Regions from separate parts of the Brucella pituitosa genome, predicted to be linked through region 2. Evidence: predicted binding sites of a transcription regulator. Region 2 holds the regulator's gene; each other region holds the start of a gene.

Region 1 (7,921 bases), on a different replicon from region 2:
ACCGTTCCAATAACCTGGGCGCGGGCGATGATTGCCGTTCCAGCCCGGACGACCTGGGCGATGGCCATTCCAACCTGGACGACCCGGACGATGACCATTCCAATTGCCGTGACCACGGCGATCCCAACGGTCATTCCGAACCGGAACGACGTTATCGCTGCCAGCCACCTGAGCAGTGAGCAAGACCGGAGCAGCAGAAACTGGCGCCATCGCACCGATCATAAAAGTTGCGCCGATTAAGCCAACCATCATTTTTTTCAAGGTGTTAATCATCTTGTTCTCCAGTTCAACTGCACACATCATGGTCGATGTTAGATGAACGTGTGCTGAATGACAGCCAAGAATATATAGCACCCTATATATCTGGCAAGTGATGGGCCTGAGCTCAGCGCAAACATAATTAATGCAAAACCAGCCTGGTGCCGATCCGGTGTCATGATAGCGAGTGCATTTTTCGAACCTGACGTATGAAATAGCATTTGCATTGGTCGGGATTCAAACGTCAAACTCTACCCAGCAGGAATAAATGTGATTTTATTCGCAATTGCTGCCATTATCAGCTAACTTTACAACCTTCTAAAATGAGTTGTAACGGCGTGTGTGCGTTGGGGGTGTCGTGTCAACTGAATTAGAATCGGCCAGCAATTTCGCCTCGGACTTGATGTCAAAAGAGGCCAATCCATTTCTGGCTGCGGTGGAACATACGCCGACGCCGATGCTGATCACCGATCCACGCTTGTTGGACAACCCAATCGTCTATGCGAACAAGGCCTTCCTGCAACTGACAGGCTATCTGCCAGATGAAATCATCGGGAAAAATTGCAGGTTTCTGCAAGGCGTGGGAACGTCTCCCGAGCATGTGGCGAAAATCCGAGCCGCTTTGACGGCGGAAACATCCATCGATGTCGACATATTGAACTACAAGAAATCTGGCGAGGCTTTCTGGAACAGACTGCATATTTCACCAGTCAAAGGCCCTGATGGCGCGCTTCAGCATTTTGTCTCAACTCAGCTTGATGTCACGCTTGAGCTCAAACGGCTTGTCGAACTTCAACAAGAGCGAGACTCGTTATCCAACGAAACCAAACGCCGTCAGAACCACCTCGATTACATCGTAGATGTTGCCAATATCGGCTATTGGACCCGTGATATGAAGACCGGCAACGTCACGGGTTCAGCTGAATGCCGTCGCATTTTTGGGTTCGAGGAAAGCGAACATATCCATTTTGACCAGATCATCGACATGGTGGTGCTGGAAGACAGAATGGCAGTGCTGCAGCAAACTGAAGAGGCCTTCGCGACCGGCGAACCCTATTCCATGGAATATCGGATCGTAAACAGAGCCGGCGAAACCATATGGGTGGAAACACGCGCAAAAGCTCTGCTCGGTGAAAACCCGACATTGCTTGGCGTAATGTTGGATGTCACTGAACGCAAGCAAACCGAAGCCGACAAAGCCCTCGTAACCCGCGAGATTTCTCATCGCTTCAAGAATTCGATGGCGATGGTGCAATCCATTGCTAACCAGACATTGCGCAATGCCAGCAATTCTGAGCAGGCAAGTCAGCTCTTCAACGAGCGTCTGCATGCGCTCGCCCAAGCACATGATATGTTGCTTCAGGAAGACTGGGGCGGCGCGACCATCACGCAAATATCCAATATGGCGCTGGCTCCGTTCAACAGAACATTCGGCAACCGCATCCGCATGAGCGGCCCTTCGTTGTTCGTGAGTGACCGCGTGACAGTGTCACTTTCACTGGGGCTATATGAGCTTGCGACCAACGCCGTCAAATATGGCGCTCTATCCAATGAACACGGCAGCATCGATTTCAACTGGGACGTCGTCGATGATCAGGGTCAAAAGAAATTCCAGATGCGCTGGATAGAAACAAACGGACCGTCTGTCACGCGCCCGTCACACCGTGGTTTCGGCCAGCGCTTGTTACGCCTTGTGTTGGCGGAAGAACTGAAAGCACGATGCGATATTGATTTCGCCGCTTCAGGTCTGAAAATCAATGTTCTGGCACCGATCACCTCCGACGTGTTTCCTGGGTTCGACCACAAGATGAAATCAGGTCAATTGATCGCCTGAGTTTGCTCGACGGCAATGCACAGAGGCATTTTGCCATCTGGCAGAGGCGCAGAAAAAGCGCCATATGCTGCTATCATGAACGATAGCTCCTCCCCCCATTTCACCGCCCGCACGGACGAACCATTATCCTCCACGCGCGATACAGCATCCGGTGGAACGCATTTCCTGCCTCTGACTGCGGATGCTCCGGCAGTTGAATGGCTGATTGCTGAGGGATTGACCGATTATGAAGAGGCGCTTGCCTTCATGGAAGCGCGCGTTCAGGCCATTCGCGAAGGTACGGCAAATGAGCTTGTCTGGCTCGTTGAGCACCCTTCGCTTTATACGGCTGGCACGAGTGCCCATGCAGAAGATCTGCTGACACCTGATCGTTTTCCGGTCTTTAACACCGGGCGTGGCGGCGAATACACCTATCATGGTCCCGGCCAGCGCGTGGCTTATATCATGCTCGACCTCAAACGACGCCGTGAAGATGTGCGCGCGTTTGTAACGGCGCTTGAACAATGGATCGTCGAGACGCTTGCGCAATTCAACATCAGGGGTGAACGACGCGCAGATCGCGTTGGCGTATGGGTTGTGCGCCCTGAAAAGCCGCCACTTGCCAATGGCGGCATGTGCGAAGACAAGATCGCGGCTATCGGCATTCGGCTGCGTCGCTGGGTCAGTTTCCACGGCATTGCAATCAATGTCGAGCCGGAACTCGAACATTTCGGCGGCATCGTTCCTTGTGGCATCGCCGAATATGGCGTTACCAGTCTGGTCGATCTGGGGCTTCCAGTGACGATGGGCGACGTGGATGTCGCACTCGGCAAGGCCTTCGAAAGCGTTTTCGGCCCTCGTCAGACAAAGGGAAATTAGAGCATTTCTGATGATTCAACTTAATCCGGAAATGATCTAGACGGACTTCACGCGCCTCTCACGCATGAAGACATAGAAGCCCGATCCGACGATGATAAAGATGCCGAACCATTTCGACGGCGTTGGAAAATCACCGAAGACAATCAGTCCGACCAGCACTGCATTGACGATTTCAAGATACTGGAATGGCGCAAGCATCGATGCGGGCGCAAGCTTGAACGCCTGCACGACCAGCAGATGACTGACGGTGCCAATCGTGCCAAGCAGAAGCAACAACAACCATGGTTGCGGGCTGTGCGGCAGCGCGAAAGTCAGATCCTCGACGCCGATCGCCGTGCCAAGCACCATAGCCAGACCTGCAAGAAAAGCACCGCCGATGCCTGCATAGAGTTGCATGACGACAGGGCTTTCCTTAGCGCCATATTTGCGATTCAGGATCAGATAGATTGCAAAGGTGACAGCGGTCGCCAAGGGCAGCAGTGATACCGCCCCGAAAATCTCAAAGCTCGGCTGGATGACGATCATCGTACCGATCAGCCCGATGCCGACGGCACTAAAACGGCGCCAGCCAACCTTTTCTTTCAGAAACACAGCAGAAAGCAGCGTCAGGATCAGTGGTTCGGCGAAGAACACCGCCATGGCATCGGCCAGGGGCATATATTTGACCGCCGTGAAAAAGCATGTGCCACCAAACCCCATCAGGGCACCGCGAACCAGATTGCCGGTAAGATGCGTCGTGCGCAAAGCTGTGAAGCCGCCCATGATAATCAACACCAGAAACATCAGCACGGACTGGATGAAAAATCGCATAAAGGTGACTGTTGCAGGCGGCATATTATCCATCATGGCAAGCCACTTGCCGATGGCATCCATAAGCGGCAGCAGCAACACCGAGAGCACCATGATTGCCATGCCCTTTACATGCGCTTCTACGCCAACTGTCGCACTGCCCTGCATTTCACCACTCGCAATTTTCTCACCACGCATTGCGCTTACGCGAATGGACTCTTCGTTTCCATCTTAATCAGCCTCAGAAAAGCGTGCGGTTTGACTTTCGCCATGTTTCTGGTGCAAATCCCGTTGCGGACGAATAAAACCCTTTGATAAAGCCCGGCAAAAGCAGAACGTAAGGCGAACTTTAGTCGCCTTTCGTGAATTCCCGTGGCATCATCTATATGATTCGCAGACAGACTATTTTCGGCTTAAGCGTGCATGACGCTGCCCTCGTAGATTCAGACAGAAAGCTTTTCGGACAAAGATGGACGATAACGATCTCTTTTCCAGAGTAGTCAACAATGCCCGCGAACGGGTGCAGGAGCGACAGTCTGAAAAGGCTCCCGCCCCTCGACCTGTTGCGCAGCCGGCAGCGACACCGTTGCCATCTGCCTCAAAACCTGCGCCTGTTGCTACCAAGGCACCACCCGTCTCGTCGGGAAGCGATGATTATAACGCGTCATCCATTCGTGTCCTTGAAGGCTTGGAGCCGGTCCGTTTGCGCCCCGGCATGTATATTGGCGGCACGGACGAAAAGGCTCTGCATCACCTTTTTGCTGAAGTCATCGATAACTCGATGGACGAAGCGGTTGCAGGCCACGCCAACTTCATTGAAGTCAGTCTCGATGCAGAAGGTTTCCTGACTGTTAGCGACAATGGTCGCGGTATTCCGGTGGATGAGCACCCGCAGGTTCCGGGAAAATCCACGCTTGAAGTCATCATGACAAAGCTACATGCGGGCGGCAAGTTTGACGGCAAAGCCTATGAAACCTCCGGCGGTCTGCATGGCGTGGGTGTTTCGGTGGTCAACGCCCTTTCCGATGTTCTGGAAGTCGAAGTCGCACGCAATCGCCGCCTCTATCGCCAGCGTTTTTCGCGTGGCATTCCGCAGGGTGGTCTGGAAGATGCAGGCGAGGTGCATAACCGTCGCGGCACGCGTGTCCGCTTCCATCCAGACCCGGATATTTTTGGCAAAAGCGCCCATTTCGATCCGCACCGGCTTTATCGCATGGCGCGGTCGAAAGCCTATCTGTTTGGCGGCGTGGAAATCCGCTGGAGCTGCGACCCGGCTCTTCTCGACCCGAAAAAAGAAACGCCCGAAAAGGCCGTATTCCATTTCCCAGGTGGCCTGAAAGATTATCTTTCTGCGTCGCTGGGTAAAGAACATCAGGTTACGCGCGAGATTTTTGCAGGCCGCACTGAAAAACAAGGCGGGCATGGTGCAGTTGAATGGGCTGTATCGTGGTATGGCGGCGACGGCTTCGTCAACTCCTACTGTAATACGATCCCGACCGGCGATGGCGGCACGCACGAAGCAGGCTTACGCATTGCTTTGACCCGTGGCCTGAAAGCCTATGCAGAGTTGACCAACAACAAACGCGCTTCAATCATCACCACCGATGACGTGATGATTTCAGCGGCTGCCATGATGTCGGTTTTCATTCGCGAACCTGAATTCGTCGGACAGACCAAAGACAAGCTTGCGACTGTTGAGGCGCAGCGTATCGTGGAAAATGTCATCCGCGATCCGTTTGACCACTGGCTTACAGCTTCGCCACAGGAAGCTTCACGCTTGCTCGACTGGGTTGTCGATCGTGCGGAAGAGCGCCTGCGCCGTCGTCAGGAAAAGGAAACTGTCCGCAAAAGTGCTACGCGCAAGCTGCGCCTTCCCGGCAAGCTTGCCGACTGTACGCAGAACGCGGCGGCTGGTGCCGAACTATTCATCGTCGAGGGTGACTCGGCCGGTGGTTCGGCGAAACAGGCGCGCAATCGCTCCAATCAGGCGATCCTGCCACTGCGCGGCAAAATTCTGAACGTAGCGAGTGCAGGCCGCGAAAAGCTGACCGCAAACCAGCAGATTGCCGATCTCGTGCAGGCACTTGGTAGCGGTACGCGCAAGAATTATCGCGAAGATGACCTTCGCTATGATCGCGTCATCGTCATGACCGATGCTGACGTGGATGGCGCACATATCGCATCGCTTCTGATTACATTCTTCTATCAGGAGATGCCGGACCTCATTCGTAACGGCCATCTCTATCTCGCCGTACCGCCGCTTTATCGTTTGAGCCAAGGCGGTAAAGTCGCTTATGCGCGCGATGATGCGCATAAGGACGAATTGCTTCGCACGCTGTTCACCGGACGCGGCAAGATTGAAATCGGTCGCTTCAAAGGTCTTGGCGAGATGCGCGCTGAGCAGCTCAAAGAAACGACCATGGATCCCAAGAAACGCACGCTTCTGCGGGTACACGTCGATGAAGACTATATTGATGAGACGCGCAACACGGTCGATGATCTGATGGGCACAAAGCCGGAAGCCCGCTTCCGCTTCATTCAGGATCGTGCGGCCTTCGTGGAAGAGCTCGACATCTGATCGGGTTCAATCGGAGCAATACGTGAAAATACAGACGGCAACTCATCAACGATGAGCTGCCGTTTCTCTGTAAAAAGATCAACTTTTCACATCAATCCCAAGCCTGCTCTCAATCTCTTCGGTGGATTCTTTAACAAAAAACGTGAGGTCCGTGCTCAACGTTACGATGCGGGTTCCCATCCCATATGCGTTATAGGAAAGAACGTGGTTGAAATTCACCGCAACCCGTTCGCCACTGACATCCGTAAGCATGATCCACATGTGCCCCTCCTCCTGAAAATAGTTGCTATAGAAGAGGATAGGAGCGCGTCTTGAAATGGCAATGCCCGCTTAGAGCGTGTCGCATTTTATCATATCCATGTGACACGCTTTAAGTCATTGTTTTCAAGCATGTCTTTATCCCAAAACCGGTTCCCACTTTTGGGCGACATGCTTTAGAGCTTTACCTGCATTCTGACTTTATCGACATTGCAGCCAAAGCTCTCGGACCATTCTTCGCTGCGGTGATAGGTCCTGAACCCTGCTTTTTCATAAAGCCCGATTGCTGGAAAATTATCGGCATGAGTGCCGATTTCGGCTTCCGCAAAACCATCGAGAACAATCTGTGCCATCAGCGCGCCAAGCAATGCGCCACCCAATCCCTGGCCATGATGGGCGGGATTAACCCAGAGATCGGAAATATAATTGGAACGCGGGACGCGTGCGCCCCAACCGCAAATCTCACCGTCTAGCGATGCTACCAGAACGCCATCTGCATTCTCGTTCAGATCACGCAGGAATTTCGCTTTAAGCACAGACCGACTTTCATCCGTCAGCTCAATGTCTCGCGCCGCAGTTTGCCATGCACGAACGGCTAGTTCAGCCATAAAAACAAACTCGCCGGACATTTCTGCCCGGCGAATGAGAACTTCAGATTCTACCACCATTTCTTCGGGGTAAAGCGTCCGGCTGCCTGCTCGATCGCACTGGCTGCCTGGAACAAGGTTTCTTCCTCAAACGGACGACCAATCAGCTGCAAGCCAAGCGGCAGGCCCTGATCGTTAAGACCCGCAGGAACAGCAATGCCCGGCAGACCGGCCATGTTGAGCGTAATGGTGAAGATGTCGTTGAGATACATCTTGACCGGATCGTTCGCCAGTTCCTTGTCGCCAATGCTGAACGCAGCAGACGGCGTTACAGGTGTCAGGATTGCATGAACGCCGCTTGCAAAGACATTTTCAAAGTCTTTCTTGATCAGCGTGCGAACCTTCTGCGCGCGCAGATAATAGGCGTCGTAATAGCCAGCCGACAGAACATAGGTTCCGGTCAGGATACGGCGCTTCACTTCCTTGCCAAAGCCTGCGGCGCGGCTCTGTTCGTACATATCGGCAATATCTTTGCCCGGTACGCGCAGACCGTAGCGCACACCGTCATATCGTGCGAGGTTGGACGAAGCTTCTGCAGGCGCAACGATATAATAGGCGGCAAGTGCGTATTTGGTGTGCGGCAGCGAAACATCGACGATTTCTGCACCCGCATCTTTCAGATATTGGACGCCCTTCTGCCAGAGCGCTTCGATTTCCTCCGGCATACCATCCATGCGATATTCGTTCGGAATACCGATC
Region 2 (7,921 bases):
GCAGAGGCCCAAGCTTCGTTTTGCCCCACAGCGCATCCGGATTACTGCGCGTGATATTCCGGCGCAAACGACGATTGGGAGTGGCCTGAACGGTTTTGCACGTCTGCGTGTGGCATCAGGCCCGGTACGACCGGGAAACTACGATTTTGGCTTTCACGCTTATTTTGGCGGTATCGGTGCAAATGGCTTTTTTCTGGGGACGCCGAAGAGTGTGGAAGTGCCCGGGCCGAGCGACATAGTTGCCAAAATTTCCGGCTCTATCGCCCAGTTACGCGTACATGTTTCCGAGCGGATTGCAGAGGTGCTGTCCGGTGAAGACGGCAGCGTTGCGGCCGCACTGATCGCAGGTGAGCGGGCAGGGATCAGTGAAGAGACCAATGAACATCTGCGCAAGGCTGGGCTCGCGCATATCTTGTCGATTTCAGGCCTGCATATGGTGTTGGCAGCCGGGGTGGTCATGATGTCGTTGCGGTCGTTGTTTGCCCTGTTTCCGGCATTCAGCGCACGATATTCGGTTAAGAAATATGCAGCTTTTCTTTCGTTGCTCAGTTGTACGTTCTATCTTGCTATGTCTGGGGCCGATGTGGCGGCACAGCGCAGCTACGTGATGATTGCCGTAATGCTTTGCGCGCTTCTGGCTGACAGAGCGGCGATCAGCATGCGTAATCTGGCGATTTCAGCAATTGCGATGATCGCAATCTCCCCGCACGAGATATTGGGCCCAAGCTTCCAAATGTCGTTCTCGGCGACAGCAGGGCTGATCGCGGCTTTCGCCTGGTGGAGTGAAAGAAAAGCCATAAGACAGTCAGGCGCAGAGAATCGCCAAGCCTCATCGCGTGGGCCTTTGTCAAAAATATTTATGCCAGCAATAGCCACGGCTGCGACGTCCATTGTAGCAGGGGTGGCCAGCGGGATTTTTGCGGCTTATCATTTCAACAACACCGCCCCTTTGGGCCTTGTCGGCAATGTGCTGGCCTTGCCGGTCATTTCGATACTGGTAATGCCATTCGCAGTTTTGAGCCTGTTGTTGATGCCGCTGCAACTTGATTGGTTGCCATTGCAAGTCATGGGATTTGGCGTTTTGCTCGTGCGACACATTGCTGAGTTTGTTGCCAGCCTTTCACCCGACGGTAATCCCGGTGTCATGCCGGTCGCAACGCTCATCCTCTGGACGGTAGCTCTTGTCGTTGCGGTTACGTTCACAACGCGACTGCGGTTAATGGCGCTTCCATTTATTGTGATGGGTCTGATCGCTTTCATACGGATGCCGATGCCGGATATCCTTATCAGCGAAGATGCCAAGTTTGTGGCCGTGCGACTATCTGATGGCAATTTCGCGGTTAACCGCAACAGGCCACCGCAGTTCACAGCGCAGAACTGGCAGACGGCCTATCTGGTTGAAGCCTTTGTTCCTCCGCACATAGTGAAGAAACAATCGGTTGCCGCTGATGAGCGTGCTTTTCTCTGCGAAGATGGGCTCTGTACCATTCCTCTCAGGGATGGTCGAATGCTGGCCTATACTGCGCAGGAAGATATGCGCGAGATTGCCTGTAATGTAGGCGATATTGTTGTTCTTGCTATTGCCGGAAAAAAACTAAGCTGTGAGCGGTCAGGCTCGCTCGTCGTTGACAGGCAGGAACTGGCCCTAAAAGGAACTCTTGAAATAAGGTTAGGGCAAAAACTAAGCGCAGACAAAATGGTTCAGGCAAAGTCTCCGGAGCGAGAGCCGGTCAGCGAGCGCGAGACTTATCGTTTCGCGCCTGCAATGCCTCGCAATATCGAAGACTATGCGGACAAACTGGACTTTTCCGTCGATGCGCCCACACGCCCCTGGCATCTCTATCGCCTCTACTCACGAGCAGCGCGCGGTCTGCCCGATCGGGAATACAAGAAGAAAGCCGGAACAGAAAATGCGACAGGCTCTGATCTCTCGCAATGATTTAGAGCGCCGATCTGATTGGATCAGATCGGCGCTCTAAATATTTTTTTAAAGCGCATCTTTGTCCGAAAACCGTTTCACACTTTTCGGGATGCGCTCTAATAGCGCCGGATCAAACCGATCAGCTTGCCCTGAACACGAACTCGGTCAGGACCGAATATCCGCGTCTCATAGGCTGGATTTGCAGCTTCGAGCGCAATGGAAGCGCCTTTGCGGCGGAAACGTTTCAGTGTCGCTTCTTCGTCATCCACCAGAGCAACGATGATTTCACCTGGATTGGCTGTGTCGCCGCGCTTGATGATGACAGTATCACCATCGAAAATTCCGGCTTCGATCATCGAATCGCCCTTGACCTCAAGCGCGTAGTGTTCGCCTGCGCCAATCATTTCTGGCGGAAGGCTGAGCGAATGGGTCTGATTCTGGATCGCCGAGATTGGTACACCAGCAGCGATACGTCCCATCACAGGGATGGACACCATGGTCGATACATCGTCATTCGCAGTCGCCGGAGCTGGGCGAATAGGCGTAGGGGCAGGTGGCGCCTTGCCGAGACTGCCTTCGATAACGCTTGGCGCAAATTTCTTTTGCGAATTCAGTCCGGGAGCAATGGAATCCGGCAAACGGAGCACTTCCAGTGCGCGGGCGCGATTTGGAAGCCTGCGGATGAAGCCGCGTTCTTCCAGCGCTGTGATGAGCCGATGAATGCCCGATTTCGAGGCTAAATCAAGAGCCTCTTTCATCTCGTCGAAAGACGGAGGAATGCCCGTCTCTTTCAGACGTTCATGAATGAACAGCAGAAGCTCGTGCTGTTTACGGGTCAACATGCGCTACACCCTCCAGACCAGAATCAAATAAAAACAAAACCAGAACGAACACTATATGTTCCAGTCTTGTTCTGCAATGGTTTTAAAATGATTAACGGACTGGCGGAATTGGATGCGTTCGTTACAGCATCAATATTATGCAGGCGTCACCGGTCAATGAAGCGGGTGCGTTTTCATCTCTGACCAGCAGCGCATCGGATCGAACCAAGGCGGAAAGCATTGATGAATCCTGGATAGGAAAAGGCGTTGCGATCAATGTTCCGTCAGCATCCTGTTCGACTGTTGCCCGAACAAAATCGCGCCGGTGATCATTCGCATTCATTGCCTGACCAAGCTTTGCGGGACGAATATCTGCAGTCAGATCCGTGCCGGATAGTTTGGCTACCAATGGGCGTAGAAATACGAGGCTGCAAACAAGGCTGGAAACGGGGTTGCCTGGCAGGCCGATGACGTGGACCGTTTTGCCTGAAATGCTCTTGCGACCATACATCAACGGTTTACCGGGACGCATGGCGATTTTCCAGAAATCGAGATCGACACCGCAGTTCTTCAACGCGCCATGCACGTAATCACGATCACCAACGGACGCGCCGCCGATAGTGACGAGAATATCGATGCCATCGTCGAGCACCTGGCTGATCGCTGATTCGATCTTTGTCGGATCGTCAACGATAATGCCCATGTCTTCGGGCTTGCCACCTGCGCGGCGCACAATTTCAGCTATTCCCAAACTATTGGAGGCTACAATCTGATCAGGACCGGGGAGTGCTCCGGGCGGGACGAGTTCATCGCCAGTGGCGAGAATGGCAATTCGGGGCTGCCTGAAAACGGAAATCATTGCATTGCCGCTGGCAGCGGCAAGAGACAGTGCCGGGGCGTCAAGTTCCCGCCCAACTGGAAGAACGGTGTCACCGGGTGCAAAGTCGAGACCCGCGCGGCGGATGTGACGGCCTTTATCAAGCCCATGTTGGACTGTCAGCTTGTCACCGGAACGTTCGGTGTCTTCCTGAATGACGATGCAGTCAGCGCCGACCGGTATGGGTGCGCCTGTGAAGATGCGCACGGCTTCGCCTTCGTTGAGCTGGCCATCAAATCGCTTACCCGCTGCCGATTCGCCGATCACTGTAAGCTCAATCGGATATTCGATGTTCTGAGGCGCGATGAGCGCATAGCCGTCCATGGCCGAACAATCGAATGGTGGTTGGCGTAGTTTTGCTATGACCTGCTCAGCAACAACGCGGCCGCCTGCGGAAGCAAGTGCAACCTGCTCAAAATCATGCGGCTCGGCGGTGCTCAGGATGCGGGCAAGGGCTTCATCGACCGGGAGAAGGGACATATGGTTTCCTCTCGTCTGGATATCAGGCTTTCCAGTCACCTGACTTGCCGCCGCTTTTTGCCGAAACGCGGATGTCGGTGATCTCCATATGGCGATCGACAGCCTTCGCCATGTCATAAATGGTCAGGCAGGTGACGGATACGGCAGTCAGTGCTTCCATTTCTACGCCGGTACGGCCTTTAAGCTTTGCCGTGGCACGAACACGCAAACCGGGAAGCATCTGATCAGGCTCGATATCGACCGACACTCTGGTCAGCATCAGCGGGTGGCAAAGCGGGATAAGATCAGCCGTTTTCTTCGCAGCCATGATACCAGCGAGACGCGCGGCACCGATAACGTCACCCTTGGTTGCATTGCCTTCCAGAATGAGCGCCAGCGTTTCGGGCTGCATCCTGACAGCACCTTCAGCTGTGGCCTGACGCTCGGTTTCAGCCTTGTCGCCGACATCGACCATGTGGGCAGCGCCGGTCTGGTCGATATGGGTGAGCTTGGCCGCCATATCTCAGGCCTTGCCGGTCAGAAGTTCGCGGGTTGCAGACGCAACATCTTCTTTGCGCATCAGGCTTTCGCCGATGAGGAATGTGCCGATATTCGACTTTTCGAGACGCAGACAATCATCATGGGTGAAGATGCCGCTTTCGCCGACCAGCAGACGATCCGAAGGCACCATCTTTGCGAGCCGCTCGGAAACCGCAAGGTCGACTTCAAATGTACGCAGGTTGCGATTGTTGACGCCGACGAGACGCGACGAAAGCTTGAGTGCGCGTTCCGTTTCCTCTTCATCATGGACTTCAATCAATGTATCCATGCCGAGCTCGAAAGCGGTTTCTTCAAGCGCCTTGGCAAGATCGTCATCAACACTTGCAAGAATGATAAGAATGCAGTCTGCACCCCAACTGCGCGCTTCATAGACCTGATAGGTATCGAACAGGAAATCCTTGCGTAGCGCGGGCAATGAGCATGCATTGCGTGCAGCTGTCAGAAATTCCGGTGCACCCTGAAAAGATGGCGTATCGGTCAGTACGGAAAGGCAGGCAGCACCGCCATCTTCATAGGCCTTGGCCAGTACCGGTGGATTGAAATCCGGGCGAATAAGCCCCTTCGATGGACTTGCCTTTTTAATCTCGGCGATAAGCGCAAACTTGTTGGCAGCGCGCTTGGCTTCCAGTGCTTTGAGGAAACCGCGCGTCGCAGGCTGATCCTTGGCTTGTGCCTTTACTTCTTCCAGTGGAAGGCGAGCCTTGGCAGCAGCGATCTCTTCAAGCTTATAGGCTTCGATTTTCCGCAGAATGTCGGTGGACATGGTTTGATCCTCTCCGTCAGAGCGGTTTATCGTTGGACACGGCGATAACTTTTTGCAGGACTGCAAGTGCTGAACCGCTGTCGATGGATCGCGCAGCGAGAGCGATACCGTCCTTCAGGTCTTTTGCCTTACCTGAAATGACAAGTGCTGCGGCAGAATTCAACAAAACGATATCGCGATAGGCGTTTTGATCGCCTTCGAGAACGCCATGCAGAGCTCTGGCGTTTACTTCGGCTTCGCCACCTTTAAGTTCCGACATATCGACACGGCGCAAGCCCACATCTTCAGGCTCAATCTCGAATGTGCGAATCGTACCGTTTTCAAGCGCTGCGATTTTCGTGGTGCCTGCTGTGGTCATCTCATCGAGACCATCGCCATAGACAACCCATGCAGTTTCAGAACCAAGTTCTTTGAGAACCTGCGCCAAAGGCTCGACCCATTCCGCCGAGAACACGCCAACCAGCTGACGCTTGACACTCGCTGGGTTCGACAATGGACCAAGCAGATTGAAAATCGTGCGAGTTCCAAGTTCGACACGCGATGGGCCGACATGACGCATCGCCGAATGGTGAGTCGGTGCGAACATGAAGCCAAGACCGGCTTCGTTGATGCTGCGGCCAATCGTGTCTGCGTCGGCTTCGATGTTGACCCCAAGGGCTGCGAGCGCATCGGCAGCACCCGAACGCGAGGAGAGGGCGCGATTGCCGTGCTTGGCAACAGGCACGCCTGCACCTGCGACGACAAAAGCCGAACAGCTCGATACATTGTAGGAACCAGACTGGTCGCCGCCAGTACCAACGATATCAACAGCGTTGGTCGGCGCGGAAACCGGCAGCATACGCGACCGCATGGAGGCAACTGCGCCGGCAATTTCCGGCACTGTTTCACCGCGTACCCGCAGAGCCATCAGGAAGCCACCCACCTGTGAAGGCGTTGCCTGTCCAGACATCATGATGTCGAAGGCTGCTTTGGAATCCTCGAACGACAATGGATTGCCGGAGGCAGCCTTGGCGATATAGGGTTTTAAGTCAGCCATTATCTTATACCTGTCTGGGACCTGTCGCGGGTCAGAATGCCAACGCGTTGTTGATGACCGTCTGATTGATCCGCACCGGATACTGCTTCTGCAACTCGCCTACCAGCTGTTCGAGAACGTCATCGGTAAGCGTCGTCGACAGATAGGTCTGCTGCTGTTCAGGAATTGCTTCCGGACCTGCGGCAGTTGGTTCGGTGACTTCGATAACCTTGAACAGGATCTGAGCGTCATCAGATGCAGCAGCAGCCGTACCTGTGTGTTCGTTCGGCCCGCGGAAAACCTGTGCGGTCGCAGCAGAGTTGAAATCAGCATCGTTTGTATTGCGGGTGATGCCGCGTTTGGTCTGCTTTTCAACACCCGCAGCTGTAGCAATCGCGTCAAGCGTTTCGCCACCGTCGAGGCGCTTCTTCAGATCTTCCATACGCTGATTCAGACGCTTCACAGCTTCTTCACCCTTCCACGCAGCAACGACCTTATCCTTGACTTCATCAAGTGTGCGGTCACGGGCAGGGGTGGTGCCATCGATCTGGTACCAAAGGTAACCGGTATTGCCCAAGGTCAGAGCGTCGTTGTCAAAGCCTTGTTCAGCCTGAAATGCAGCTGAGAGAAGTGCTTCTGAATTTGGAAGCTCGACTGCATTGCCGGCCGGATCGTTGCCTTCAGCGTCAATGGCGTCGACCGTAACGGCCTTGAGGCTCAGGCCCTTGGCGACGTCTGCCATATTGGCACCGTCCGAACGCTGCTGTTCATAGGAATCGTGCAGGCCATTGATGCCGGTGATTGCAATATTGGTTGCAACTGTGTCGCGAATTTCGGCTTCAACTTCCGACTGCGCTTTGACGTTCGCTGCGTTCACCTTGGTGACACGGAGAATGACCGGGCCGAATGCACCCTTGACCACATCACTTACGCCGCCTTCGTTGAGCGCAAATGCTGCGTCGGCAATAGTCGCATCAGGAAGAGCAGACTTTTCAAAGGTTCCAAGAACCAGATCAGCTTCGCTCTTGCCCTGTTCCGTGCCGATATCAACAAAGCTCGTACCGGCCGCGATTTTCTGATGTGCGGCCTGAGCGGCAGCTTCGTCAGCAAAGTTCAGCTGTTCGATGGTGCGCGTTTCAGTGGTGCTGAAGCGGCTTTTGTTCTTTTCATAATATTCGTTGATTTCATCCTGCGTGACGGCGGCTGGATCGGCAATATCCGATGGCTCAAGCTTCACATAGGTGATTTTGCGGTATTCCGGTGCCTTATACTCATCCTTGTGCTCATCAAAATAAGCCTTGAGAGCATCATCAGAAGGGGTAGGAACCGCATCGGCTTTTTCAGCCGGAATAGTGATGTAATCCGCGCTGCGGCTCTCACCCTGATAAAGAGCGAGCGCCTTCAGCATCGTATTTGGCATTTTCATGCCGTCGGTTGCTGCTTCAACGACCTGCTGACGACGGGCGACTTTCGCGCGGTTGTCGAGATAGTCTTGTGCACGAAT
Region 3 (7,921 bases), 590 kb from region 2:
AAAGCTGTGTCATCATGAGCCTGCCTACCAATCCTGCCGAAAACCTTGCCGCTCTCATTCGCTGCCCGTCGGTTACGCCCGCTGAAGGCGGCGCGCTGACGGCACTTGAAGGCATGCTTGCACCGATGGGCTTTTCCATCCAGCGCCCGGTCTTCACCGATGAAGGCACGCCAGACATTGAAAACCTCTATGCGCGCAAGTCGGGCAATGGCGCTCATTTGATGTTTGCTGGCCACACTGATGTTGTGCCTCCAGGCGATGAAGCCGACTGGAAGCATCCGCCCTTCTCGGCAGCCATTGAAGACGGCATTATGTATGGTCGCGGCGCTGTCGACATGAAAGGTGGTATTGCCTGCTTTGTCGCAGCCGTTGCACGTCATGTCGAAAAGCATGGTAGCCTTAAGGGCAGTGTCTCCTTCCTCATCACCGGTGACGAGGAAGGCCCAGCGATCAATGGCACCGAGAAGCTTCTGAAATGGGCCAAAGAGCGTGGCGAAAGCTGGGATGCGTCACTCGTTGGCGAACCAACAAATCCCAACGCACTTGGCGATATGATCAAGATCGGACGTCGTGGTTCGATTTCCGGCATCATTACGGTCCACGGTGTGCAGGGTCACGCCGCCTATCCGCACCTGGCGGAGAACCCGGTTCGTGGCATCACCACACTCGTCGACAGCTTGCTCTACCCCGCCTTTGATGAAGGCACAGCAGATTTTCAGGCGAGCAATCTGGAGGTGACAACCGTCGATGTCGGTAACAAGGCCACCAATGTTATTGCCAATAAGGCAAGCGCTTCCTTCAATATCCGCTTCAACGATACTTGGACCGCAGACAGCCTGAAGGCCGAGATCGTCTCGCGCCTCGAAAAGGCCTCACGCAATGACCGCCTACGCCCGGGCCGCGAAACGCCGATCAACTACGAACTGGTCTGGCGCGAAAATCCGAGCCATGTCTTTTTGACCCGTGACGAGAAGCTGATCGGCACACTGACTTCATCTGTTGAAGCGGTCACAGGCAAGCGCCCCAATCTCTCGACGTCGGGCGGCACATCCGATGCGCGCTTCATCAAGGACTACTGTCCAGTTGTCGAGTTTGGCCTTGTCGGACAGACCATGCACATGGTTGACGAACGTGTCGCGGTTGCTGATCTTGAAGGCCTCACACAGATTTACGAACGTTTCATCGCTGATTTCTTTGGATAAGGAACTTCATGCCCAGTCTGGATGATATTTTCAGATATTTCACGGGCGTCTGGAAGATGATGCTTGGCCGTAAAGACGGCCTTGCATACCTTGATATCTCTGCAGAAGATTTCTGGGCATCTTTCTATGCGATAGTCATCGCCCTGCCTCCGCTTTTGGCAACATGGGTCGCCTATGCGGCCGATCTGACTGCCGGTCGCGATGAAGCAGGCCTGCGCCTTGCAATCGTCATCCGCGCAGCATTCGTCGACCTTTCTGCATGGGTGATACCGCTTGTCGTTATTGGGATATTAGCCCAACGGATAGGCATTTCAAAACGTTACGCAGCCTATGTCATTGCAACCAACTGGGGGAGCGCTCTGCTGTCCTGGCTTTTCGCACCAATCACACTGCTGCAACTGTTCTTTCCGGGCTATCTCGATGTTGCAACGCTGTTTGCGATCGTGCTGTTCGCTGTATCGGTCATATTGAGCTATCGGCTCACATTCATCGTGCTGCAACGCCCGCACGCCTATGTCGCACCGTTCTTTGCCTGCGTTTTTTTTGGTTCACTGTTCATTACAGTGTTCCTGCAACAGCTTTTTGGTATAGGGCTTAGCGCGCAGACTTTTTAAAACGGAAACGCGTAATCAACGCCAATCAGATAAAGACCATAAGGCGGGGCGACCTGACCGCAAGCTTTGCGGTCTCTGGCTTCCAAAGCAGCCTGTAAATCATCTGCCGTCCAGCGGCCAACGCCCACTTCCATCAGGCTTCCTGCAAAGGATCGCACCTGATTATGCAGGAACGAGCGGGCAGAAACGCGCATTTCGACATAGTCGCCATTGCGTGTGATATCGAGCCTGTCGAGTGTCTTGACCGGGCTTTTTGCCTGACATTGCGTTGCGCGAAATGTCGTAAAGTCATGTTCACCCAGAAGCCGCTTTGCAGCTTCATGCATCGCTTCATGATCAAGGCGCTTCTGCACCCACCACACACGCTGATAATCTATGGCCAGCGGCGCACGGCGATTGTGAATGCGATAAAGATAGTGGCGGGCACGCGCCGAGAAACGCGCATCAAAAGCATCCGTTGTCTTTTCGACATTGAGAATGCTGATGCGTTCATCGGCCATCACCAGATGCGCATTAAGCGCATCACGCACTTTCGCAGCACCCCAATCCTTTGTCAGATCGACATGAATGACCTGCGCGCTCGCATGAACGCCTGCATCGGTGCGGCCTGCCGCACTCAATGTCAGATCTTCACCGCAGAATTTCTTGAACGCCTGTTCGATGGCGTTCTGAACTGCATGACCGTTTTCCTGCCGCTGCCAGCCGACATAGGGCGTGCCGTCATATTCGACAGTGATTTTATAACGAGGCACCGCTCAGAGAACCTTCGTCACTGTCGCACCGCGCAGAAATTCCTGCGCAGGCAAAGGCTTTCCGCCTGAACGTTGTAGCGTTACGAGCCGCACAGCAGCCTCTCCGCACGCAATCGTCAGGCGATCATCAAGTATAGTTCCCGGCACAGTTCCCGGAGCGCCGCTTCCCTCGCCCAATGTGGAGCGCTGAAGTTTGACACGTTCAACGACACCGTTGATTTCCATCTCGCACCAGGCGCCTGGAAATGGCGAGATGCCGCGGATCGTATTGTGAACGTCTTTCGCAGGCTTCGACCAGTCGATACGCGCCTCGGCCTTGTCGATCTTGGCGGCATAGGTCACGCCCTCTTCGGCCTGCGGCTGAAGTGTGAGACTTTCACGCTCAAGCGCACCGAGTGCACGCACCATCAGATCGGCGCCGATCATGCTGAGACGATCATGCAGCTCGCCTGCTGTCATGTCCGGCGTAATTGCAACTTTTTCGGCCATGGCGACAGGACCCGTATCAAGCCCTGCATCCATTTTCATGATCATCATGCCGGTTTCTGTATCACCAGACATAATCGCGCGCTGAATAGGAGCCGCACCACGCCAGCGCGGAAGAAGCGACGCATGACCGTTGTAACATCCAAGGCGCGGCGCATCGAGAATGGCCTGTGGCAGCAGCAGGCCATAGGCCACCACGATTGCCACATCCGCTTCGAGGCTTGCAAAGACGTTCTGCTCTTCCGCGCTTTTCAGGCTTTTCGGTGTGAAAACAGGAATGCCGAACTCCTCAGCTTTTTCGTGCACCGGCGACTTGGTCAATTCCAGTCCGCGACGACCTGCCGGGCGCGGCGGCTGCGAATAAACCGCAACAACTTCATAGCCCTGTCCGATGATGGCTGTGAGGATTGGCACGGAGAAATCCGGCGTCCCCATAAAGACGATCCGCATCACAAAGCCCTGTTTGACGCACGCTGGCTGGCGAGCTTCTTGAACTTCTTGATGACCATATCGCGTTTCAGCTTGGAGATATGATCAATGAACAGCACGCCATTGAGATGGTCGATTTCATGCTGCAAACAGGTTGCCATCAGCCCATCGGCATCCATCGATTGCGGCTTGCCGTCCGCATCGAAATAATTGACCTTGATGGTCGCAGGCCGCTCCACTTCCGCATAATAATCCGGGATCGAAAGACAGCCTTCTTCATAGACGCTGCGCTCGTCAGACGAGGCAACAATCTCGGGATTGATGAAGACATGCGGAGCCTTCGCCTCATCTTCCTTGGCAAGGTCGATGACCAGCATGCGCAAGGGTTCGCCCACCTGAATGGCGGCAAGACCAATGCCCGGCGCATCATACATCGTGTCGAACATGTCGCCGGCAAATTTGCGCAATTGATCATCAAAGCGCTCGACGGGCTTGGACAGTTCACGAAGAACGGGATCAGGAAGAATAATAAGCGGTTTTATAGACATGAGTTTCACGTAATCGCTCGCAAAAGAATCGTCAATTGTAACTTGTAAAATGTTCCCGTTTTGATCTCATCATTGCAATACGAATCAGCTAAGCTGGATAAATGGAAAATCAGAATCTGTTGAATGAGCCGCTCCTGCAGCTTGGTGCCACCTCTCTCACGCTGGGAGATATCCTCCTTGCGGGCATTGTCGTGCTGGTCCTTTGCCTCGCCATTTTCCTCATTGCGGCAGCGCGCTCAGCCCGTCTTCGAGCGGTGGCCGAAGCGCAGGCAGAAGATCGTGCGCGGGACGCCGAATATCGCATGGCCGAGATTCTGAAAGCACAGTCCGAGATGCAGGGCCGCATGCAGACCATGGCCGAAGTGTTTGGTTCGCGGCAGGCAGAACTTAATCAGTCGATCCGTGAACGGCTCGACGGCATGACGCATCGCATCGGCCAGACGATGACCGAGCAGACCCGTTCGACCCATGAAAATCTTGCAAAGTTGCAGGAGCGCCTTGCGGTCATCGACACGGCGCAAAACAACATCCAGTCGCTTGCAGGTCAGGTCGTGCAGTTGCAGGCGATCCTTGCCAACAAGCAGACGCGCGGTGCCTTCGGCCAGTCGCGCATGGAAGCGATCATTGCCGATGGTCTGCCGCAGGGCGCTTACGAATTTCAGGCTACACTCTCCAACGGCACGCGCCCCGATTGCCTTGTTAAAATGCCAAACAACGCGCCTTCACTGGTTATCGATGCGAAATTCCCGCTTGAAGCATGGAACTCCATGCGCGAAACTGAAGCGCCGGAAGCGCGCAAAACAGCCGTTGCGCAGTTCCGCCGCGATATGGAAGTGCATATCAAGGACGTTTCCGACAAATATCTGATTACCGGCGAAACACAGGACACGGCTTTCCTGTTCGTGCCATCGGAATCCATTTTTGCCGATATTCATGAGCATTATGAAGCACTGATCCAGCGCGCGCACCGGGCGCGGATCGTCATAGTCTCGCCATCGCTCCTGATGCTGTCCATTCAGGTTATTCAGGCGATCTTGAAAGATGCCCGTATGCGCGAACAGGCACATGTCATTCAGGGTGAAGTGATCCGCCTGATGGAAGATGTGGGCCGCCTTGATGAGCGTGTGCGCAAGCTGCAAACCCATTTCGTGCAGGCCAACAAGGATATTGACGACATTCTGGTGTCTTCCAATAAGGTCACCAAGCGCGGTGCGAAGATCGAAGCGCTTGAGTTCGGCCCCGCACCTACAGAAGAGTCTCAGCGCCCAGCCCGCCAGCCAGAAGGCGCCCCCACCCAAATGCACCTGCGCGTGGTGGATGAGGATTAAAAGCTACCAAAACAAAGAAGCCCGCAAGTTGCGGGCTTTGTCTTATTCAGGTTTTGACGTCCTGTCAGAGTGACCAAGATCGCGATCAGGCCAGACCAGATCGCGCACGCGTTGCTTCAATACCTTGGCTTCTGGAAAACCACCGTCGCGCTTGCGTTCCCAGATAAGCTCTTCGTTGCCATCGGGCATATGAACGCGAATTTCAAACACCCCGCCTGTACCAGGCCGCAGCGCCACTTCCGCCAAATCCTGCCCAAATGTCTGCAGCAACTCCTGCGTCAGCCATGCCGCCCGCAGCATCCAGTTACATTGCGTGCAGTAGGTGATGGAAATGCGAGGGCGATCAAGCAATGTAGCAGCCTCCTTAGTTTTTCAGCAATGGGTCTAAATTACATTAGAGTTTACTAAAGTACTTCAAAATAATCTCAAATATTACTCTTTAATAAGTAAAACTTTCTCCTATATTTTTATAGTTAACCTTAAACGGAGCTGCCATGCCCAATTTTGGAATTTCTGCGTTTCTAAGAATCTTACACTTAAACGAAAAGCCTCAGAAGAGTGCAGTTCGAGAACGTTTGACCCCACGCGAAGGTGGGTATGACTTTCATGGAAGCGTTCGGAGGCTATGCACAGAATTAGCTCTGAATAACAGTGATCCTATAGAGGTCATTGAGAGCTTAAAAAATATAAAAAAAGAAGCTGAGCGAGATTCGGCGCGTACTGGCCTTCAGACTTTCATCAAATGGAAAAAAGAAAACACCAGCAAATTTGGACTGGCAAATAATGTAATTTACAGCAGTCCCAAAACGCTCTTTAAAATAACATTCAAGCCAAATTTTAGCCTAATTAATAATGATCACGTGACTGCTGTTCATATCTGGAATACTAAAAAACCGGTGCTGAATGATCATATTGTAAGAGCAACTCTATCTCTCTTTCCCCAATTATATCCAGCGAATGAGCCCGACGATCTCGCTATTCTTTGTTTGCGATCAAAGCGCCTAATTAGGTTAGGCCAGCCCTCCAGTAAAATAGAAGAACTTGGAACTCTACTAGTCAATAAAATTGATAAGGTAATCGCTGATATTAACGAAAGCGGCGATGGGAAATCATACGACCGAGACGATCGCCCAACACCACCATTTATGCATTAATTAGTTTTGCCTGCCGCTTCCGGCAGGCAATATTAATCATCACCCATCTTGAGTGCCTGAATGAAGGCCTCTTGCGGGATTTCCACCTTGCCGAACTGGCGCATGCGCTTCTTGCCTTCCTTCTGTTTGTCCAGAAGTTTGCGCTTACGCGAGATATCGCCGCCGTAGCACTTGGCTGTCACGTCCTTGCGCAGTGCCGAAATAGTTTCGCGCGCCACGATGCGGCCGCCAATAGCTGCCTGAATCGGGATCTTGAACATGTGCTGCGGGATCAGCTCTTTGAGCTTTTCGCAAAGCACGCGACCGCGCTTTTCTGCAGCCGAACGGTGAACCAGCATCGACAGTGCATCGACGGGCTCTTCGTTGACCAAGATCGACATCTTGACCAGATCACCTTCGCGGTAATCTGAAAGATTGTAGTCGAACGATGCGTAGCCCTTGGAAATCGACTTCAGACGATCATAGAAATCGAACACAACTTCATTGAGCGGCAGGTCATAGGTGATCATGGCGCGCGGGCCGACATAGGTCAAATCGATCTGGAGACCGCGACGCTCCTGACAGAGCTTCATGATCGTGCCAAGATAATCATCTGGCGTCATGATGGTGGCGCGAATCCACGGCTCTTCAATCGCCTCGATCTTCACCACATCCGGCATATCGGCCGGGTTATGCAGCTCTTTCTGCGAGCCATCCTGCATGTTCAGGCGATAGACAACCGAAGGAGCTGTCGTGATCAGGTCGAGATCGAACTCACGCTCAAGGCGTTCCTGAATGATTTCAAGATGCAGAAGCCCAAGGAAGCCACAGCGGAAGCCGAAACCGAGTGCCGCAGAGGTTTCCATTTCAAAGGAGAACGACGCATCGTTGAGACGCAGCTTGCCCATGGCAGAGCGCAGGTCTTCAAAGTCGGCGGCATCAACCGGGAACAATCCACAGAACACGACCGGCTGCGCAGGCTTGAAGCCTGACAGAGCCTTTTCTGTCGGACGGCGATCTTCGGTGATGGTATCACCGACGCGAGTATCAGCGACTTCTTTAATGGAAGCCGTAATGAATCCGAGTTCGCCCGGACCAAGGTCTTCGACCTGAACCATTTTCGGCGTGAAAACGCCGGTGCGTTCAACCGGATATTTCGCACCGGTTCCCATCATGCGGATGGTCTGGCCTTTTTTGAGCACACCATCGATGACGCGCACCAGAACGATAACGCCCAAGTAACTGTCATACCAGCTATCGACCAGCATGGCCTTCAGCGGCGCATTGCGGTCGCCTTCTTTCGGCGGCGGCAGCTGCTCGACGATAGCTTCAAGCACATCAGGAATGCCAAGACCAGTTTTGGCAGAGATCATCACGGCTTTACTGGCGTCAATGCCGATCACTTCTTCGATCTGGCTTTGAACCCGCT
Region 4 (7,921 bases), 570 kb from region 2:
CTCTGGTTCCAACTCCGACAAAAGCAGGCCTTTTGGCAATCCCACAGTCAGTCCACCTAACGATGCTGCCTCTGGCAGAATCGGCGCTTCACCCGCCATCACAGCATCCGCGAGAATGCAGTCGGCGACCGTTTTGGCCAAAGGTCCGATTGAATCAAGAGCGGGCGTCAGCGGAAAAGCGCCATCCAGCGGAATGCGACGGGCGGTTGGTTTAAAGCCTACCAAGCCATTCAGAGCCGCAGGGATGCGAATGGAGCCGCCCGTATCGGAGCCGATTGCTATCTCGCTGGTACCTTCAGCCGCAGAAACCGCAGCGCCCGAGGAGGAACCACCGGGAACCCGGCTTGAATCAATCGCATTACCCGGCACGCCGTAATGCGGGTTTAATCCGACCGCAGTAAAAGCAAACTCTGTCATATGGGTTTTGCCAACAATGACTGCACCGGCGTCTTTCAGCCTCTGAACGACGACTGCGTCGTTATTCGCATGCAAAGCCGATTTGCGAATGACGGAACCCGCTAATGTCGGCTCCCCTCTCACATCGAACAAATCCTTGATCGAAACAATTCGTCCGTCGAGCGGGCCGAGCGAGCGCCCTTCTTTCAGGCGTCTGTCTGATGCATCAGCCTCAGCACGTGCTCCATCTGCATAGACCGTGCCGAACACCTGTTCGTCACCTGCACGCGCCTCCAGCTTTGACAGAACTCGTTCCAGATTTTGCTGACTGCTTTGCATTTTTACCCCCGGTATTTGACGTCTTCTTATTCAAACTTCTGGATAGGTCAATGCAGTCAATCCGCGCAGCTTATCCAAAAACCGTTGCACACTTTTCGGGATACGCTCTAATTCAGCTCTGATTTGGGTGAGCAGTTGGTCGATAGTCGGTCGCACCCCAATGCAAAACCTCAGGAGATCGCCGTTCTTGTGCCTGTGGACTGTAATGCCTGTGCAGCATGGCGAGACCTGTCTTAAGCAGCATTTTTCCTGACCGCACCGGCCACTGACGTTCCCGCTCTACGGTCTCAAGCCCTTTCAGAAAACAACACACATCGATCAGGACACCGCTCAACTCCGGTCCGACTGCTTCCAGCGCTCGCTCAACCCGCATCCGACTTGCAAGCGCAATATCCGTGAGTTCGGCCATTCCGCCTGGGCCCGACCGCGATGAGTTACGGATGCCGACATCCCATCGCGCGGAAATTGACGGCATCATGGAGCCGCGTGTAAAATCAGCGCGCAATCGCTCGCCTGCACGAAATTCATCGTCAGAAATAAAACTCTCGCCATCGCCATTGCGCAGACGATAAAGCTTGGCCAGAGGAGATTCAGACGGATTGATTTCGATCCTTTCCCCATGCTCAAATTCGACCGTTTCCGTCTTCCGTGCAGTTTTTATGTTTTTACTCGCAGTCTTACGTGCAGCCCCAGAGATCACTATCCGCTGCCCGTCGCAGAGCAAAATGCCGCGTTTCTGCATCGCCTCGAGTTCTACACGCGTTGCAGCGATTGTTCCCTGCTCTCCCACAAGCAAGACGTGCGTTTCACGTACAGAATCCTGAACATCACATCCACCGTGCTTAAGAAAGCGCAGGATTCTGGCTTCCGAAGTCGAAAACACATCGCTCATGCTGCCATCCTCCAAGCAGAGAATCCCAGACCGACCATCTTTTCCAGCTTGGAAACTATGGCATCGTAATCTTCGTCATCACGCCTGTCCTCCACCAGATGGCAGGCATACATGACCGTAGTGCGATCCCGGGCAAACCCGACCGCGACTTCGCTCATCACCATTCCGAACGACGTGTGTGCAAGGTACATCCCCAACTGCCTGACTTGCGCCACCTCCCTTCTGCATCGCAAGGGCGAGCGCAGTTCTGCACCGCTAACAGCAAAATATGCGGACAACAGATCAATCAGAGCGTCACAGAGTTCCACGCTTTTTTCCTGACGCCTTCGCCCCAACGCACGACCAGAATTATCGATCTTGAGTGCTCGTCCGTGTCGCGTTGCGATCACTTTTAAAACCTCAAGAGCCTCAGCCCGGGTATGGATGATATCTGTTAGTTCCAAAGACATTCATCTTTCCTCACCGTAATAGGAATATCTTCTTATAGTGAGAAAATTGCAAGCGTGGATAAGTTTTTTACAACGTGAAGCGGGGCATATATCCACTGCAATCATATTAAATAGGAATCTTATCCAACAACATCGAACATGAGCGATCCTCTCACAGAACGCGCAACAAACTGACGAGGATCAAAATGAGGGCAATTGCACTGAAAGAAGCGAGCATAAATTTTCTGGCTGCGAGAAAAGAAGAGCGAATATGCGCGATGCAGCGCGTGGCACTGCAAATGATCGCCGGGATTGATATGGATAAGTTATTAAACGCACCGGAAGCAGAGCGGATACAGGCGCAGACAAAGCTCGGTCGGCTGATCGAACGCGAACGTCTGAAAGGCGTCAACAGTCACTGGAGTTATGATCTCAACCGCCATATCGCCTTAAAACAGGCATTCGACCGCCTCGGCGGGAGGAATATACGCCGAATGCCCACAAAAAATGAACAAGCATAAAATAATGGCCCGGAACGCATGTAGAAAATCCATGCTTTCCGGGCCAAAATCAGAGCGCCGATCTGATTGAATCAGATTCGATTACGCGTCCTTAGGCTTGCGGCCCAAGCCCATCTTCTTTGCAAGACGCGAACGTGCTGCTGCATAGTTAGGAGCAACCATTGGATAGTTAGGATCAAGATCCCACTTTTCACGGTACTGTTCAGGGGTCATGCTGTAGTGGGTCATCAGGTGACGCTTAAGCGACTTGAACTTCTTACCGTCTTCCAGACAGATGATATAATCGTCAGTAACTGACTTCTTAGGATTGACTGCTGGCTTCGGCTTTTCAACAACGACCGGAGCTTCTTCACGCTCAACGTGACGCTTGAAAGCAGAATGCACTTCCGAAATCAGGAGAGGTAGTTCGCTCGCACGAATGGAGTTGTTTCCGACATAGGCAGCAACAACATCAGCAGTAAGGCTGAGAAGCAATTCTGCGCTCTCGTCGAAGATTTCAGGGTTTTCCATTGTTTTTCCTTTTTTTGTCTTTGCTTTAGCTCAAGCAGACTGCAGCTCTCAGAACCGATTGCCGTCTACGCGAAATTCTTATGCCCTGCCCAACTCATTCGGCGATGCAAGTATCAATGAATAGTGCCATTTGCAATAGAATTGTCAAACCACATTACATTAACAGAATTGAATTCTTCTTGGATGTGCAAATACAGTGTACTTAAACACAAAACGTGAAGCGCTATTCAAACTAGCCAAACGCATTCGGCGCTGTTGTCAGCTCTGTCATTTATTCTCGAGTATAGGGGGATGAGCATCTCTTTTCCGCCGCTTCCTTAATTTGTAGCTCACACATAAGCAATAGTTTTTTTCTGCCAAGTCTATTTACCACCGCCACTGCAAACACAATTTATTGATTGCGACATTGAATAGGGAGTCGGGCAGCAAAAAGGCATAATTAAAATATATTTCATTCAGATCAGCTCGCATTTGGCTTATCCACCAACTATATAATCGCTACGAACCATAGAGCACATGCCGGCATTCAGATGCACAAGCAATTTAGTAGTGTATTGAAGAGTTTATGCCTAATTTGCACTGTGCGTCTGTCCAATCCACATGGCTTCGCACAAGAGAGGAGATATAAATGTCTAACTCTGCCGATAAATCCCGCACATTGAAGGTTATAAAGACTGATGCGGAATGGCGCGAGCAACTTACGCCGATCCAGTACCAGATCACCCGTCAGCATGGCACTGAACGTGCATTCTCCAGCCCCAACTTCGACAGTTCCCTGCATGGTATTTATCGCTGCGTTTGCTGTGATCGCCCGTTGTATAAATCGGAAGCAAAATACGAATCCGGGACCGGATGGCCAAGCTTCTATCAACCAATCGAACCGGATGCCGTGGCTGCCTTTGAAGATCATTCCTATGGCATGACCCGCACCGAAATTCGCTGTTCCGACTGCGATGCACATCTGGGGCATGTTTTCCCTGACGGCCCAGCACCAACAGGTCTCCGCTATTGCATGAACGGAAACGCATTGATCTTCGATCAGGACTGATAACTTAGCTCTTACAGTCCGGACCTCTTCAACGGTTCGGACTGATTTCATTTGCTTTTTACTGGATTTTACATGCCACACGACACCAATTTTCCTCAGCCCCCCAAAGCACCGAAGCATCCAGCGAAGGATACCCGTCACGGTATTACCCGCATCGATGATTATGCATGGTTACGCGCAGATAACTGGCAGGAAGTATTCAAAGATCCATCGGTTCTCGCGCCTGAAATTCGCACGCATCTGGAGGCTGAAAATGCCTATCAATCGGCTTTGATGCAGGACACGGATGCGCTCCAGAAGCAGCTTTTTGCTGAGATGCGCGGTCGCATCAAGGAAGACGATTCATCCATTCCGTCAAAAGACGGCCCGTTTGCTTATGGCGTTTCTTATCGAACCGGTGGTGAGCAGCCTTATTTCATTCGCACGCCACGCGATGGCGGTGCGGAAACCATTCTCCTCGACGGCGACAAGGAAGCAGAAGGCAAGGCTTACTTCCGCCTCGCTTCAGCTGACCACTCGCCCGATCACAATCGTTTGATCTGGGGTTACGACGACAAGGGATCAGAGTTTTATAAACTCAGAGTTCGCGAGTTAAACTCCATGTCAGACCTTGGAGATATACTCACCGACACCAATGGAGGTGGCACCTGGGACGCGAACGGCAAAGGTTTCTTTTATACTTTGCTGGATGAAAACCATCGACCTTCAAAGGTTTTCTATCACGAGATCGGCACAGATCAAGCGCAGGATAAGCTGATCTATGAAGAACAGGATCCTGGCTTTTTCCTGGGCGTTGGCGGTTCTTCACTCGACGATTATGTTTTCATAGATATTCACGACCACGAAACCTCTGAATGCTGGCTGTTGCCTGCAAATGATCCGGCTGCAAAGCCTCAGCTCGTCATGGAGCGCAAGACTGGTGTTGAATACGACCTCGCGCCCGGTGGCGATGAATTTTTCATTCTGACCAATGTCGATGGCGCCAAAGACTTTAAGATCATGCGCGCTCCAGCATCTGCACCGCAGCCGGAAAACTGGGAGGAAGTCGTCGCTGAAGTTCCAGGGCGTCTTATCCTTTCGCATGGCGCTTTCAAACATCATCTGATCTGGATGGAGCGGGATAATGGCTTGCCGCGCATTGTTATTCACGATCGTAAAACCGGCGAACAACATGCTATCGCATTTGATGAAGAAGCTTATTCTCTCGGCCTGCATGGCAGTGCTGAATACGACACCGAAGTAATCCGGTTCTCATATTCCTCGATGACGACGCCGGAGCAACTCTTCGACTATAACATGCGCACGCGCGAACGCGTTCTGCTTAAAACGCAGGAAGTGCCTTCTGGCCACAATATCGAAGACTATTTAACACGTCGTATCCTTGCGCCGGCCGCGGATGGCGAACTGGTTCCTGTCTCGCTGATTTATCATAAGGACACGAAGCTCGATGGCTCTGCACCGTGTCTGCTCTACGGCTACGGCTCTTATGGTATCACCATTCCGGCAAGTTTCAGCACATCGCGGCTTTCGCTTGTTGATCGTGGCTTCATCTATGCCATCGCACATATTCGCGGCGGCAAAGACAAAGGCTTCGCCTGGTACGAAAACGGCAAACGTGAAACAAAAATCAATACGTTCACGGATTTCATCGCCGCAGCAAAGCATCTCGTCAAAGAAGGCTTCACAAGCCATGACCGTATCGTCGCACATGGTGGCTCGGCTGGAGGCATGCTGATGGGCGCGATTGCCAATATGGCACCAGATGCTTTTGGCGGTATCATCGCGGAAGTTCCGTTTGTCGATGTGCTCAACACCATGCTTGATGACACATTGCCACTCACACCGCCGGAATGGCCTGAATGGGGAAATCCGATCAACTCTGAGGCTGATTATCGCAATATTGCAGCCTATTCGCCTTACGATAATGTCAGTTCGCAAGCCTATCCGCGCATACTCGCTGTGGCAGGCCTGACCGACCCACGCGTTACCTATTGGGAACCGGCAAAATGGGTAGCCAAGCTGCGTGAGCTCAAGACCGATGATCATCCAGTTCTCTTCCGCATCAACATGGATGCAGGCCATGCTGGCGCGTCAGGTCGTTTCTCGCGGCTTGAAGAAGTTGCTTACACCTATGTTTTTGCACTGAAAGTGGTTGGCAAAGCTTAATTTTTAAGGTTTGAACAGTAAAACGCCGAGAATTCCCGTCTGATTTTATTAGGCGGGAATTCTCATTTTCAGGTTTCTATATTCTGTTCGGGATTAGCCGAGATACCCAACCCACCAAACAAAACCGCTTCTCGTTTTTGCTAGAAATACTCCAGACAAATACAATATTCTTCTAAAAAATTTCAGTGAAAGGAAAAGTCAATATACTAATTTAGTGAGTATTCATCTGAACTTGCACGAAAACTTGAGCTTAGAAAACTTCCCAGAGTGTCGTATAATCACTTTAGTTGAATAGCTTCGGATCAAGGGAGAAGCCCATGTTACGTTCCGGCATCACCGTTTCAATAGCTTCAATGAGTTTGATCGTTTCCGCCCTTGTTGCTTTGCCGTCCGTCACAACCGCCAGCGCACAAGTCCGCAAGAACGTCAGCGAATATGCGGGCCAGCGTTGCAATACACCGCCGCGCGGCAGCGGCGTTATCGTCGGCCAGTTCAGCGGCGTGGACGATTCCCCATTTGTCAGTGATGGAGACGGGCTAGTGCCCATCGACCGCTTCCGCTGCTTCAAAACCTTGTCCGAGTGCAAAGGCTGGCTCTATACCATGCAGAGCAAATACACCAATGCCGGACTGCCGACGGTGGTGCGTTGCACAAAGCGTTAGAGCACATCTATTTAAGACCGGATCGCACTTTTGGCTCGAATACTATAACCACAAAACTGTGATTTTCCGTCCTCCATCTTAATGTCATGCTGTCCGAGAAGTGCAGACATATCGATTGGGAGTATTGGATATATGCAGCAGGCGAGCTACGTTCACGGTGCAAACGAAACGCCACTCATTGGCGACACCATCGGCAACCATCTTGATCTGATAGCAGAGAAATATCCCAACCGCCCGGCAGTTGTGGTGCGTCACCAGAATATCCGACTGACCTATAACGAATTGAAGAACCGTACCGATGCGCTGGCCGAAGGACTGCTTGCAATCGGTCTCCAACCCGGCGAGCGCATAGGCATCTGGTCGCCCAACAATGTGGAATGGCTGCTCACACAGTTCGCGAGTGCGAAGGCGGGGCTTATTCTCGTCAATATCAATCCAGCCTATCGCGCGCATGAACTCAAGCACGTTCTGGCAAAGGTCGAATGCGCAGCGCTTATCCTTACCCCTTCCCTCAAAACCAGCAATTACATTGAAATTCTTCGCTCGATCGTTCCAGAGCTTGGTGATGCGCGGCCCGGCTATCTCAGCTCAGAGCACTTACCGGGGCTGCGTTGCGTCATTCGCCTGGGGGAAGAGCGGACGACTGGCATGTTTAATTTTGATGAAGTCGCAACTTCCGGCAACGCAACCACGATTAAACAACGGCTACAACTTGCAAACGAGCTGCAATTTGACGATCCGATTAATATCCAGTTCACCAGTGGCACCACAGGTAGCCCCAAAGGGGCGACGCTCACTCATCACAATATTCTCAATAATGGTTTCTTCATTGGCGAGGCGATGCGGCTCAGTGAGCAGGATCGGCTTTGTATTCCTGTTCCTTTCTATCACTGCTTCGGCATGGTTCTGGGCAATCTGGCCTGTGTGACACACGGCGCCTGCATGGTCATTCCCAATGA

What was found. The regulator LexA, encoded in region 2, represses DNA repair genes until DNA is damaged. The targets are predictions, from matches to a motif close to TGTTCNNNNTGTGTTCNG.
Positions count from the first base shown of each region.
Region 1: parE (DNA topoisomerase IV subunit B) is a predicted target of LexA. The motif match lies at 4,071-4,088, and genes of this name have one in related genera.
Region 3: def (peptide deformylase) is a predicted target of LexA. The motif match lies at 4,082-4,099, and genes of this name have one in related genera.
Region 4: ACSME1_RS10070 (cytoplasmic protein) is a predicted target of LexA. The motif match lies at 2,231-2,248, and genes of this name have one in related genera.

Region 1 is NZ_OZ264093.1:1,015,590-1,023,510, reverse strand. It holds gene ACSME1_RS15935 (BA14K family protein) at 1-273, opposite strand, end outside; gene ACSME1_RS15930 (HWE histidine kinase domain-containing protein) at 662-2,092, shown strand; gene lipB (lipoyl(octanoyl) transferase LipB) at 2,123-2,950, shown strand; gene ACSME1_RS15920 (DMT family transporter) at 2,987-3,907, opposite strand; gene parE (DNA topoisomerase IV subunit B) at 4,209-6,317, shown strand; gene ACSME1_RS15910 (hypothetical protein) at 6,396-6,578, opposite strand; gene ACSME1_RS15905 (GNAT family N-acetyltransferase) at 6,752-7,243, opposite strand; gene gatA (Asp-tRNA(Asn)/Glu-tRNA(Gln) amidotransferase subunit GatA) at 7,234-7,921, opposite strand, start outside.
Region 2 is NZ_OZ264092.1:312,540-320,460, reverse strand. It holds gene ACSME1_RS01505 (ComEC/Rec2 family competence protein) at 1-1,939, shown strand, start outside; gene lexA (transcriptional repressor LexA) at 2,038-2,763, opposite strand; gene ACSME1_RS01495 (molybdopterin molybdotransferase MoeA) at 2,885-4,099, opposite strand; gene moaC (cyclic pyranopterin monophosphate synthase MoaC) at 4,122-4,598, opposite strand; gene trpC (indole-3-glycerol phosphate synthase TrpC) at 4,602-5,402, opposite strand; gene trpD (anthranilate phosphoribosyltransferase) at 5,419-6,438, opposite strand; gene ACSME1_RS01475 (peptidyl-prolyl cis-trans isomerase) at 6,470-7,921, opposite strand, start outside.
Region 3 is NZ_OZ264092.1:899,203-907,123, forward strand. It holds gene dapE (succinyl-diaminopimelate desuccinylase) at 15-1,202, shown strand; gene ACSME1_RS04325 (hypothetical protein) at 1,211-1,816, shown strand; gene truA (tRNA pseudouridine(38-40) synthase TruA) at 1,813-2,568, opposite strand; gene fmt (methionyl-tRNA formyltransferase) at 2,572-3,504, opposite strand; gene def (peptide deformylase) at 3,504-4,031, opposite strand; gene ACSME1_RS04345 (DNA recombination protein RmuC) at 4,133-5,359, shown strand; gene ACSME1_RS04350 (SelT/SelW/SelH family protein) at 5,402-5,659, opposite strand; gene ACSME1_RS04355 (hypothetical protein) at 5,854-6,513, shown strand; gene lepA (translation elongation factor 4) at 6,546-7,921, opposite strand, start outside.
Region 4 is NZ_OZ264092.1:2,088,877-2,096,797, reverse strand. It holds gene ACSME1_RS10085 (amidase) at 1-735, opposite strand, end outside; gene ACSME1_RS10080 (DUF6456 domain-containing protein) at 848-1,627, opposite strand; gene ACSME1_RS10075 (helix-turn-helix domain-containing protein) at 1,624-2,070, opposite strand; gene ACSME1_RS10070 (cytoplasmic protein) at 2,262-2,576, shown strand; gene ACSME1_RS10065 (MucR family transcriptional regulator) at 2,658-3,086, opposite strand; gene msrB (peptide-methionine (R)-S-oxide reductase MsrB) at 3,715-4,134, shown strand; gene ACSME1_RS10055 (S9 family peptidase) at 4,207-6,300, shown strand; gene ACSME1_RS10050 (hypothetical protein) at 6,654-6,962, shown strand; gene ACSME1_RS10045 (AMP-binding protein) at 7,095-7,921, shown strand, end outside.